DNA from 2 places in the Stenotrophomonas sp. CS3K5 genome. Region 2 is predicted to be linked to the other one. Evidence: riboswitches for the same ligand, from Rfam matches in the RefSeq annotation. Region 2 holds a riboswitch; the other holds the start of a gene.
What was found. A riboswitch is a leader RNA that binds a small molecule or an ion and turns the genes downstream of it on or off. The one in region 2 is predicted to bind cobalamin.

Region 1 (4,318 bases), on a different contig from region 2:
TCTGCATGGTCGCCACCACCGCGAACAGGAAGCGGCCCAGTTCGGCGGCGGCCAACGGCGTGGCGATCGACTGGTAGGTGCGCTGCCAGCCGTGACGGTTTTCGGTGGGCAGGAACACCGCGTGTTCCAGCGCCTGGCGGTCGCTGCCACCGTGACCGACGGCCTCGGCATGCTGCGGATAGACCAGATTGATGGCGAAGGTCGGCCAGCGCGGCAGCGCGGCGTCGAACAGATGGATCGGGAAGTTGCTGCTGATGCCGCCGTCGGAGAACCAGCAGATGCGGAAGGCGGTGATCACCGGTCCACAGGCCTGCCCCGCACTGGTCAACCCTTCCATGCTGTCGGCGACGTTGTGCTCCGGGTCGGCTGCCGCGGCCGTCGGCTCGCAGCGTCGCTCGCGGCGCGACGGCTCATGCAACGGCACCGCACTGATCAACAGCGGGAAGCTCAGGCTCATGCGCGTGGCCACCAGCACCGGCAGCTGCGGGCCCTGCGGCAGGCGGTGATAGTGCCGCCCGTCCACCTCCAGCGGCGGCCCGGCGTGGTCCACCAGCCACTGCACCACGCTGGCCGGGAACAGCTGCGCAAACTCCTCGCGCAGGAACCAGAACTGCGCCCCGCCCAGCGGCAGCGTGCGCGGCTCGTTGTGCGAGACACAGGTGGTGATCATCTGCAGGCTGATCGCATGCGGGCTGTCGGGCTCACCGGCGTAGCGCGGCGCGTCGTGCAGGTCGGCGAAGGTCAACGGCGCGTCCAGTGCCTTGCCCGACAGCTGCTGCAGGCAGGTGTGCAGCCACTCGGTCAGTGCCGGCCTGGAGCGGTCACGCCCCAGACCACTGCACAGGCCCAGCAGGTTGCGCCGCGCCACCCGCGCCACCCGCAGCGCAGCGCCGGCCACACCCGCCCCGTACGCGCACAGCAGCGACGGTACCAGCGTGGCCGCCATGCCGCTCCAGCCACCGCCCCACCACCCCAGGCCAAGCAGCAGCGCCAGCGAGACCAGCACTTCCAGCGGTGCAATGGTGAACACCGCGATGGCCAGGCACAGCAGCTTGCGCGGCAGGCCGGCATTGCCGGTAAGGACCACCAGCAGCCGGTATGCCGCACGCGCACCGCGTGCAGGCTGGAACAGCCGATAGATGAAGCCGCGCTGCGACAGCTGCGCCGACACCGCCGACAGTCCGTTGTAGCCGGCGTCATCGGGCAGGTGCTCGCCGGCCTGCTGGCGACGATCGCCGCAGGCCGCCGCCGCCGCCACTGCAGCGGCAATGGCGCCCGCCGAGGTACCGCCGATGCTCTTGAAGCGGTATTCGCGGGCCAGCGCGAGTACCGCATTGGGATACACGATGCCGCTGGTGATGCCGCCCTTCATGACCAGATCGCAATATTTGTCTGCCACACGCCCTCTCCCGTCCGCTGGTGTCCAGTATGGCAAGGGACGCTCTCACAACCTGAGAAGTGAGCCACACCACTGCACGGACTTCGGTCCTTGACCATTGCCGCCAACCGGTCCACCGTGCACACGCCGAAGGTATCCCTGCCCTCGCTCCGGCAAAGGCAGGGATTTGAACGGGAATCCGGTGAAGGCGCCTTGCGCGCCCATTCCGGAGCTGCCCCGCAGCGGTGAATGGAAACGAATCCTGCCAACAGCACTGGGCTCACGCCTGGGAAGCGGCAGGGAGTAGGAGGGCTTCGGCCCGTGTCCATCAGCCCGAAGACCGGCCCCGGCCGGGGGACACGACCGTCCCCTGATTCGACCTGGACTCTCCGCGGGGAGGGTGCCGGGGCTGTCGTTGTCCTGCGCACGCGGGCAGCGCGGTCGCGCGCGTCCTTTCCACGGTATCCGGTCAGACCCGTTCCCCACGCCCTGAGGCAGGGGCCGTCGCCGTTGCCGGCGGCCCCTGCGGTACCTGACGATGACCGAACTCCAACGCCCCACCCTGACCCTGCCCGCCGACGGCAAGCGCCTGCTGCTGCATTCGTGCTGCGCGCCCTGTTCGGGCGAAGTGATGGAGGCGATCACTGCCTCCGGGATCGACTATGCGATCTTCTTCTACAACCCCAACATCCACCCGGTGAAGGAATACGAGCTGCGCAAGCAGGAGAACATCCGCTTCGCGCAGCAGCACGGCATTCCGTTCATCGACTGCGACTACGACACCGACAACTGGTTCAGCCGCGCGCGCGGCATGGAGAACGAACCCGAGCGCGGCATCCGCTGCACGATGTGCTTCGACATGCGCTTCGAGCGCACCGCGCTGTACGCGCATGAACATGGCTACGACACCATCAGTTCGTCGCTGGGCATCTCGCGCTGGAAGAACATGGCGCAGATCAACGACTGCGGCATCCGCGCCGCCTCGCGCTACGAGGGCCTGCAGTACTGGGACTACAACTGGCGCAAGGGCGGTGGTGCCAGCCGCATGGTCGAGATCAGCAAGCGCGAGCAGTTCTACCAGCAGGAATACTGTGGCTGCGTGTACTCGCTGCGCGATGCCAACCGCCACCGCCGTGAAACCGGCCGCGAGCGGATCAAGATCGGCCTGCTGTACTACGGGCAGGACGCTGAGCCGGCGCAGGGCGATTGACGTACGCCCGGGGGGCGGCCACGCTGGTCGCCCCTTCAGTTTGTAGTGGATCTGCCATGACTTCCCTGCCCGCCGATGTCGCCCTGCTGGTGATCGACCTGCAGCCGGACTTCATGCCCGGCGGCGCACTGGCCTGCGACCAGGGTGATGCACTGGTGGCGCCGATCAACGCGCTGCTGGCGCAGCGCCACTACCGCACGGTGGTGGCCACCCAGGACTGGCACCCGGCCGACCATGCCTCGTTCGCCAGCCAGCATCCCGGCCAGCGCCCGTTCGAGACCATCCTGCTGCACGCACAGCCGCAGACCCTGTGGCCCGACCACTGCGTGCAAGGCAGCGAAGGCGCCGTGCTGCACCCCGGCGTGGACTGGACCTCGGCCGACCTGATCCTGCGCAAGGGCACGCGCCAACAGGTGGATTCGTACAGCGCCTTCCGCGAAAACCATGGCCCCGACGGCGAGCGCCCGGCCACCGGCCTGGCCGGTTGGCTGCACGAGCGCCGCATCCGCGAGGTGCACGTGTGCGGCCTGGCGCGTGACTACTGCGTGCTGTGGAGCGCGCAGGACGCGGTGAAATCCGGCTTCCGGGTGAAGTTCCTGTGGGAGCTGACCCGGCCGGTGACCGAGGCCAACGACGCGATGGTGCGCGAGGCGCTGGGCAAGGTGGGGATTGCGGTGATCTGAGCAATGACCGCCGGGCATGGCCCGGCGCTACCGGCAATCCGACCCGAAACGTAGTGCCGGCCGCTGGCCGGCTCCCTCGGGATCTCTACCATTGCCGGCCAGCGGCCGGCACTACCGGAATACGACCGTGCGATGCCCGTTGAGCAGGATGCGGTGCTCCACATGCCGGCGCACCGCGCGTGCCAGCACCTGCGACTCGGTATCGCTGCCCAGCCGCACCAGCTCGCGCGGCGCCATCGCATGGTCGACGCGGGCCACGTCCTGTTCGATGATCGGGCCTTCGTCCAGATCCTCGGTTACGTAGTGCGCGGTGGCACCAATGATCTTGACCCCGCGCGCGTGCGCCTGGTGGTACGGCTGCGCGCCCTTGAAGCTGGGCAGGAAGCTGTGGTGGATGTTGATCGCACGGCCAGCCAATGCGCGGCACAGCGTGGGTGACAGGATCTGCATGTAGCGCGCCAGCACCACCAGATCGACGCGTTCGCGCTCGACCAGATCGATGATCTGCTGCTCCTGTACCGCGCGCGTTTCCGCGTTCACCGGCAGGTGATGGAACGGCACCTGGTAGGACGCGGCCAGCGGCGCGAAGTCGGCGTGATTGGATGCCACTGCGGCGATGTCCACCTTCAGCTGGCCACTGTGGGCGCGGAACAGCAGATCGTTCAGGCAATGCCCCTGCTTGCTGACCAGCACCAGCAGCCGCGCACGGCGGCGACCGTCGTGCAGCTGCCAGTCCATGCCGAAGTCGGCCGCCAAGGTGGCCATCGCGGCGTGCACGGTGTCCAGCGGCAGGCTCGCGTCGCGGTCGAAATGCACGCGCAGGAAGAAGCGGCCGCTCTCCTCGTCACCGAACTGCTGGGCGTCGAGGATGTTGCAACCGTGGTCGAACAACAGGCCGGACACACGATAGACGATGCCGGTACGGTCGGGGCAGGACAGGGTGAGGATGGAATCGGGGCGCATCGTCGCAGTGTAGGCCAGCAGGGTGTTGATCGGATCGATGGTCACCGATGCAACCGAAGGGCTTGGTTCTGTCCCAAGCGATAC
Region 2 (4,318 bases):
GTGCAGGACTACGAAGCACGCATCGCCGCACATCCGCTGAAGGCGGCCGGCCCGGCCTCAGGTCCGGTGCATGAGCAGCGCTTCGATGACGACGGTGACGCTGAGGACAGCGCAGCGGACGACGCCGACGAGGATTGAGGCGCGCGCCTGTAGAGTCGAGCAAGCTCGACTCTATGGACGGCCGAAGCACCAACAGGGTTACGGCTGCTGCAGCTCCAGCAGTTCGCCTACCAGGCCCACCTCACCACGCTCCAGCCACACCCGCAGACGGGTACCGTGGTCGATGCGCAAGGCCCAGCACAGCGACATCGGCAGACCGCAGACCTGCGACAGCACCATGCGCAGCGGCCCACCGTGACTGACCACCAGAGTCGGTAGCGGCTCCTCCTCGTCCAGCAGCCGGTCGAGCGCGCGCGCGATGCGCCGTTCGAAGTGGCCCCAGCTTTCACCGTTGGGCGGCGGGAACGCATGCGGATCGGCGTGGAAGGCTGCCAGCGCGTCCTCCGGCAGGTCGAACAGCGACTGCCCGTCCCAATCGCCGAAATCCAGCTCCTCCCATTCCTCGTCTGCGTCCACATCCAGTCCGCGCGGGGTGGCCAGCGCCATCGCCGTATGCAGCGAACGCAGGCGCGGCGAACTGATCACCCGCTGCCATTCCTGCCCGGCGTAAGCCTCCACCAGTTCCTGCGGCAGGCGCGCCAGCTGCGGCGGATCGCTGCGGCCATCGAGGTATTCATCACGGCCGTTGCCCGCGTGGCGGACCAGATCGAGAATCATCGCTGCCGGCCGGTCTGTACCTGCCGGCGCAGCAGCGCCTCGGACAGGCCAGCGGCGGGGATCGGTAGCGGTTGGAACAGAATCATCGGCAACACTTCCAGAACGGATGCCCCGCGACGGGGCGCATCATTCTAGCGTGCGCCGCCCTCTGCCTGCCCACCTGCAACGGCGCTGCGCACCGGCGTGGCGGGCGACATCAGCCGTTTGCCGAGACGGATCATCGGGGCTTCGACGAAGCGATGGCCGAGTGCAGCCAGCGGCAGTACCACCAGCAGCGTCACCGCCGCGCACAGCAGGTAACCGACACTGCCGCCCTGGACGGCAAGCACCCGCGCGAACACCGGACCGAGCACCGCGATGACGATCGGATGCCCGAGATAGAGCGAATAGCTCACCGTGCCCAGCCAGGCGGAAAAGCGGTTCACCAGCCAACGCGGCGGGCACTGCGAGAAGCCCAGCAGCAGGCACAGGTAGCCCAGCCCCGACAACTGCCACTGCCAAGGGCCGGCGGCAGCCCAAGCGGCTGAGGACGCGGCCAGCAGCAACAACAGCACACCGGCCAGGTTCAACCCCTGTGCCCAGCGCCGCGCGCGCGGTGCCGGCAACCGCGCCAGTGCAGCAAAGGCATGGAAGCCCACCAGCCCCATCGCGAAGACGGGGGCATGGCGCAGCCAACCGTAGTCACCCAGCGAGGCCTGGAGGCGCGGGCCCAGCACGCCCATCCAGGCCAACGCCACCAGCGCCAGCAACCCGATCAGCAGGGCCCAGGCGCTGCGCGCCTTGCCGACCAGCACGTAGAGCGCGGGAAAGATGGCGTAGAACAGCATCTCCACGCCCACCGCCCAACTGGCCCACACGATGCCCGCTTCCCATCCCGGGAACAGGTTGAAGGTGAAGGACAGGTTGGCCGCGATCTCCCCCCATGAATGGCCGGCATGGTCGCCGCGACCATCGCGGAACAGGGAGAACATCAACAGCACATAGAACAGCGGCGCGATGCGAAGGAATCGATGCAGATAGAAGCTCAGCAGCGGCCGGCCGCTGACCTGGTGCCGGGGCATGGTGTAACACAGGGAAAACGCACTGATGACGAAGAACAGCGCAACGCCGGTGGCCCCCATGTGCACGGCCGGCAGCCAGGCCGCCGCTACCGGCAGGGCCGGTGCCGGCATCGACTGTACGTGGTACAGCACCACGTACACCGCCGCCAGCCCACGCAGGGCATCGAGAAACTGCAGGCGATCCTTCGCAACCATGGCCACTCGCACGAACCTGAAGAGGCCACTACTCTAACGCCCGCGGCAGGCAATGACTTAGACTGCGCGCACTTCCAGGTGACCTGCGGCTTCGGCCGGCAGGTTGAAACGGGAAGCCGGTGACGCGCGATTCCGCGCCATGCCGGCGCTGCCCCCGCAACGGTAAGCACGTCAGTTCCAGGCAATACGCCACTGTGCCGCGCGCACGGGAAGGCGCCTGGACGGTGGCCTCGCGCCACCCGGCGGCGAGCCCGGAGACCGGCCCGGAAGCCTCAGGTCGCGATGCGGTGGGCATGGCGCCAGATGCCTGCAGCCTGCGGGCATCGGCGCGTGCCTGCCTTCGCGGCTCCTCCCCTTCGCCACGCGGGCGTGCGTGGCACCTGGAGTCCCCCCATGAAGCTGCAGTCCCGAATGCTGTCCCTGGCCGTGCTGGCCGCCCTGCCCGCGCTGGCCCATGCCAACCAGGACACCACCGCGCTTGACCAGATCCTGGTCACTGCCACCCGCACCCCGATCGCCCTGCAGGACAGCATCGCGCCAGCGCAGGTGATCGACCGTGCGCAGATCGAATCCAGCCAGGCCACTTCGCTGCAGGAGCTGCTGCGCGGCCGTGCCGGCATCAACCTGACCAACGCCGGCGGCCTCGGCAAGCAGAGTTCGCTGTTCCTGCGTGGCACCAACTCCGGCCACACCGTGGTGCTGGTCGATGGCGTGCGCATCAACAGCGCCGACCTCGGCCTGGCCATGTACCAGGACCTGCCGCTGGCGCAGATCGAGCGCGTGGAAATCGTCCGTGGTCCGCAGTCGAGTCTGTACGGCGCCGATGCCATCGGTGGCGTGATCCAGATCTTCACCCGTCGCAACCAGGGTGACTTCGCCCCGCACTTCCAGCTCGGTGGCGGCAGCAACGGCCTGCGCGAGGCCAGCGGTGGCATCGGCGGCGGCACCGAGCGCGGCTGGTTCGGCGCCGACATCGCCTACCAGCATTCCGATGGCATCGATGCCTGCCGTGGCTCGGCCACGCTGTTCACCGGCTGCTTCGCCGACGAGCCTGACCGCGACGGCTACCGCAACCTGTCCAAGAGCCTGCGCGGCGGCTATACCTTCAACGAGCAGTGGAACGTGGAAGGCAGCGCGTTGCGCGCCGATGGCAAGAACCATTACGACGGCTACTACAACTACTCCGAAACCCGCCAGCAGGTGCTGGCCGGCAAGGTGCGCTACACCCCGTCCGAGCGCGTGGCCGTCACCGCCAACGTCGGACGCAGCGACAACGAATCGAACAACTTCGGCGCCTTCGATGTGCGTGGCAGCGCGCAGACCCACCGCGACAGCGCTTCGCTGCAGGGTGATTTCGGCGTGGCCGAGGGCCAGCTGCTGAGCGCCGGCGTCGACTGGAGCGAAGACAACCTGGACGGCAGCAGCGCCGGTTACCTCGTCGACAGCCGCCGCAACACCGGCGTGTTCGTGCAGTACCAGGGCCGCTTCGGCCGCCACCAGCTGCAGGCCAGCGCGCGTAACGACGACAACCAGCAGTTCGGCAACCACGCCACCGGCAGCGTCGGCTGGGCGATGGAGCTGGGCCACGGCCTGCGCCTCAACGCCAGCTACGGCACCGCCTTCAAGGCACCGACCTTCAGCGACCTGTACGACCCATGGAGCGGCGTGCCGACCCTGGATCCGGAGAAGTCCAAAAGCGCCAATCTGGGCGTTTCGCAGCAGGGCCAGGGCTGGCACTGGGGCCTGGACGTGTACGAAACGCGTATCGACGACCTGATCACCTACGATGCCGCGACGTTCCGGATGCAACAGGTGGAGAAGGCGCGCATCCGCGGCGCCGAACTGACCGGTGGCGCGCTGCTGGCCGGCTTCGACATCACTGCGCAGCTGAGCTACACCGACCCGCGCAACCGCACCGGGGACAGTGCCCAGTTCGACAACTGGCTGCCGCGCCGCGCGCAGCAGACCGCTCGCCTGGACATCGACCGTCGCTTCGGTGATTTCCGCGCCGGGGCGACCGTGCAGGGTGCCGGCAAGCGCTATGACGATGCCGCCAACACGGTGAAGGTCGGCGGCTACGGCACGCTGGACCTGCGCGCCGAGTACGCATTGACGCCATCGTGGTCGCTGCTGGCGCGCGCGGCCAACGTGTTCGACCGCAGGTACGAGACGGTGGCGTGGTTCAACCAGCCCGGCCGCGAGTACCAGCTGAGCGTGCGTTACCAGCCGAGGTAGTGCCGGCCGCTGGCCGGCAACATCATGACCTTCGGCAGCGCATTGCGGGG

Region 1: it holds a riboswitch for cobalamin, as region 2 does, so the genes downstream of both, AC5YGJ_RS12150 (epoxyqueuosine reductase QueH) here and btuB (TonB-dependent vitamin B12 receptor) in region 2, are expected to answer to the same signal.

The regions. Positions count from the first base shown of each region.
Region 1 is NZ_JCAKRX010000007.1:95,750-100,067, forward strand. Features, by position in the region: gene AC5YGJ_RS12145 (patatin-like phospholipase family protein) at 1-1,399, opposite strand, end outside; cobalamin riboswitch at 1,531-1,724, shown strand; gene AC5YGJ_RS12150 (epoxyqueuosine reductase QueH) at 1,917-2,588, shown strand; gene pncA (bifunctional nicotinamidase/pyrazinamidase) at 2,645-3,271, shown strand; gene purU (formyltetrahydrofolate deformylase) at 3,383-4,234, opposite strand.
Region 2 is NZ_JCAKRX010000011.1:21,682-25,999, forward strand. Features, by position in the region: gene AC5YGJ_RS15615 (TfoX/Sxy family protein) at 1-138, shown strand, start outside; gene AC5YGJ_RS15620 (histidine phosphatase family protein) at 199-777, opposite strand; gene AC5YGJ_RS15625 (acyltransferase family protein) at 909-2,033, opposite strand; cobalamin riboswitch at 2,093-2,314, shown strand; gene btuB (TonB-dependent vitamin B12 receptor) at 2,427-4,268, shown strand.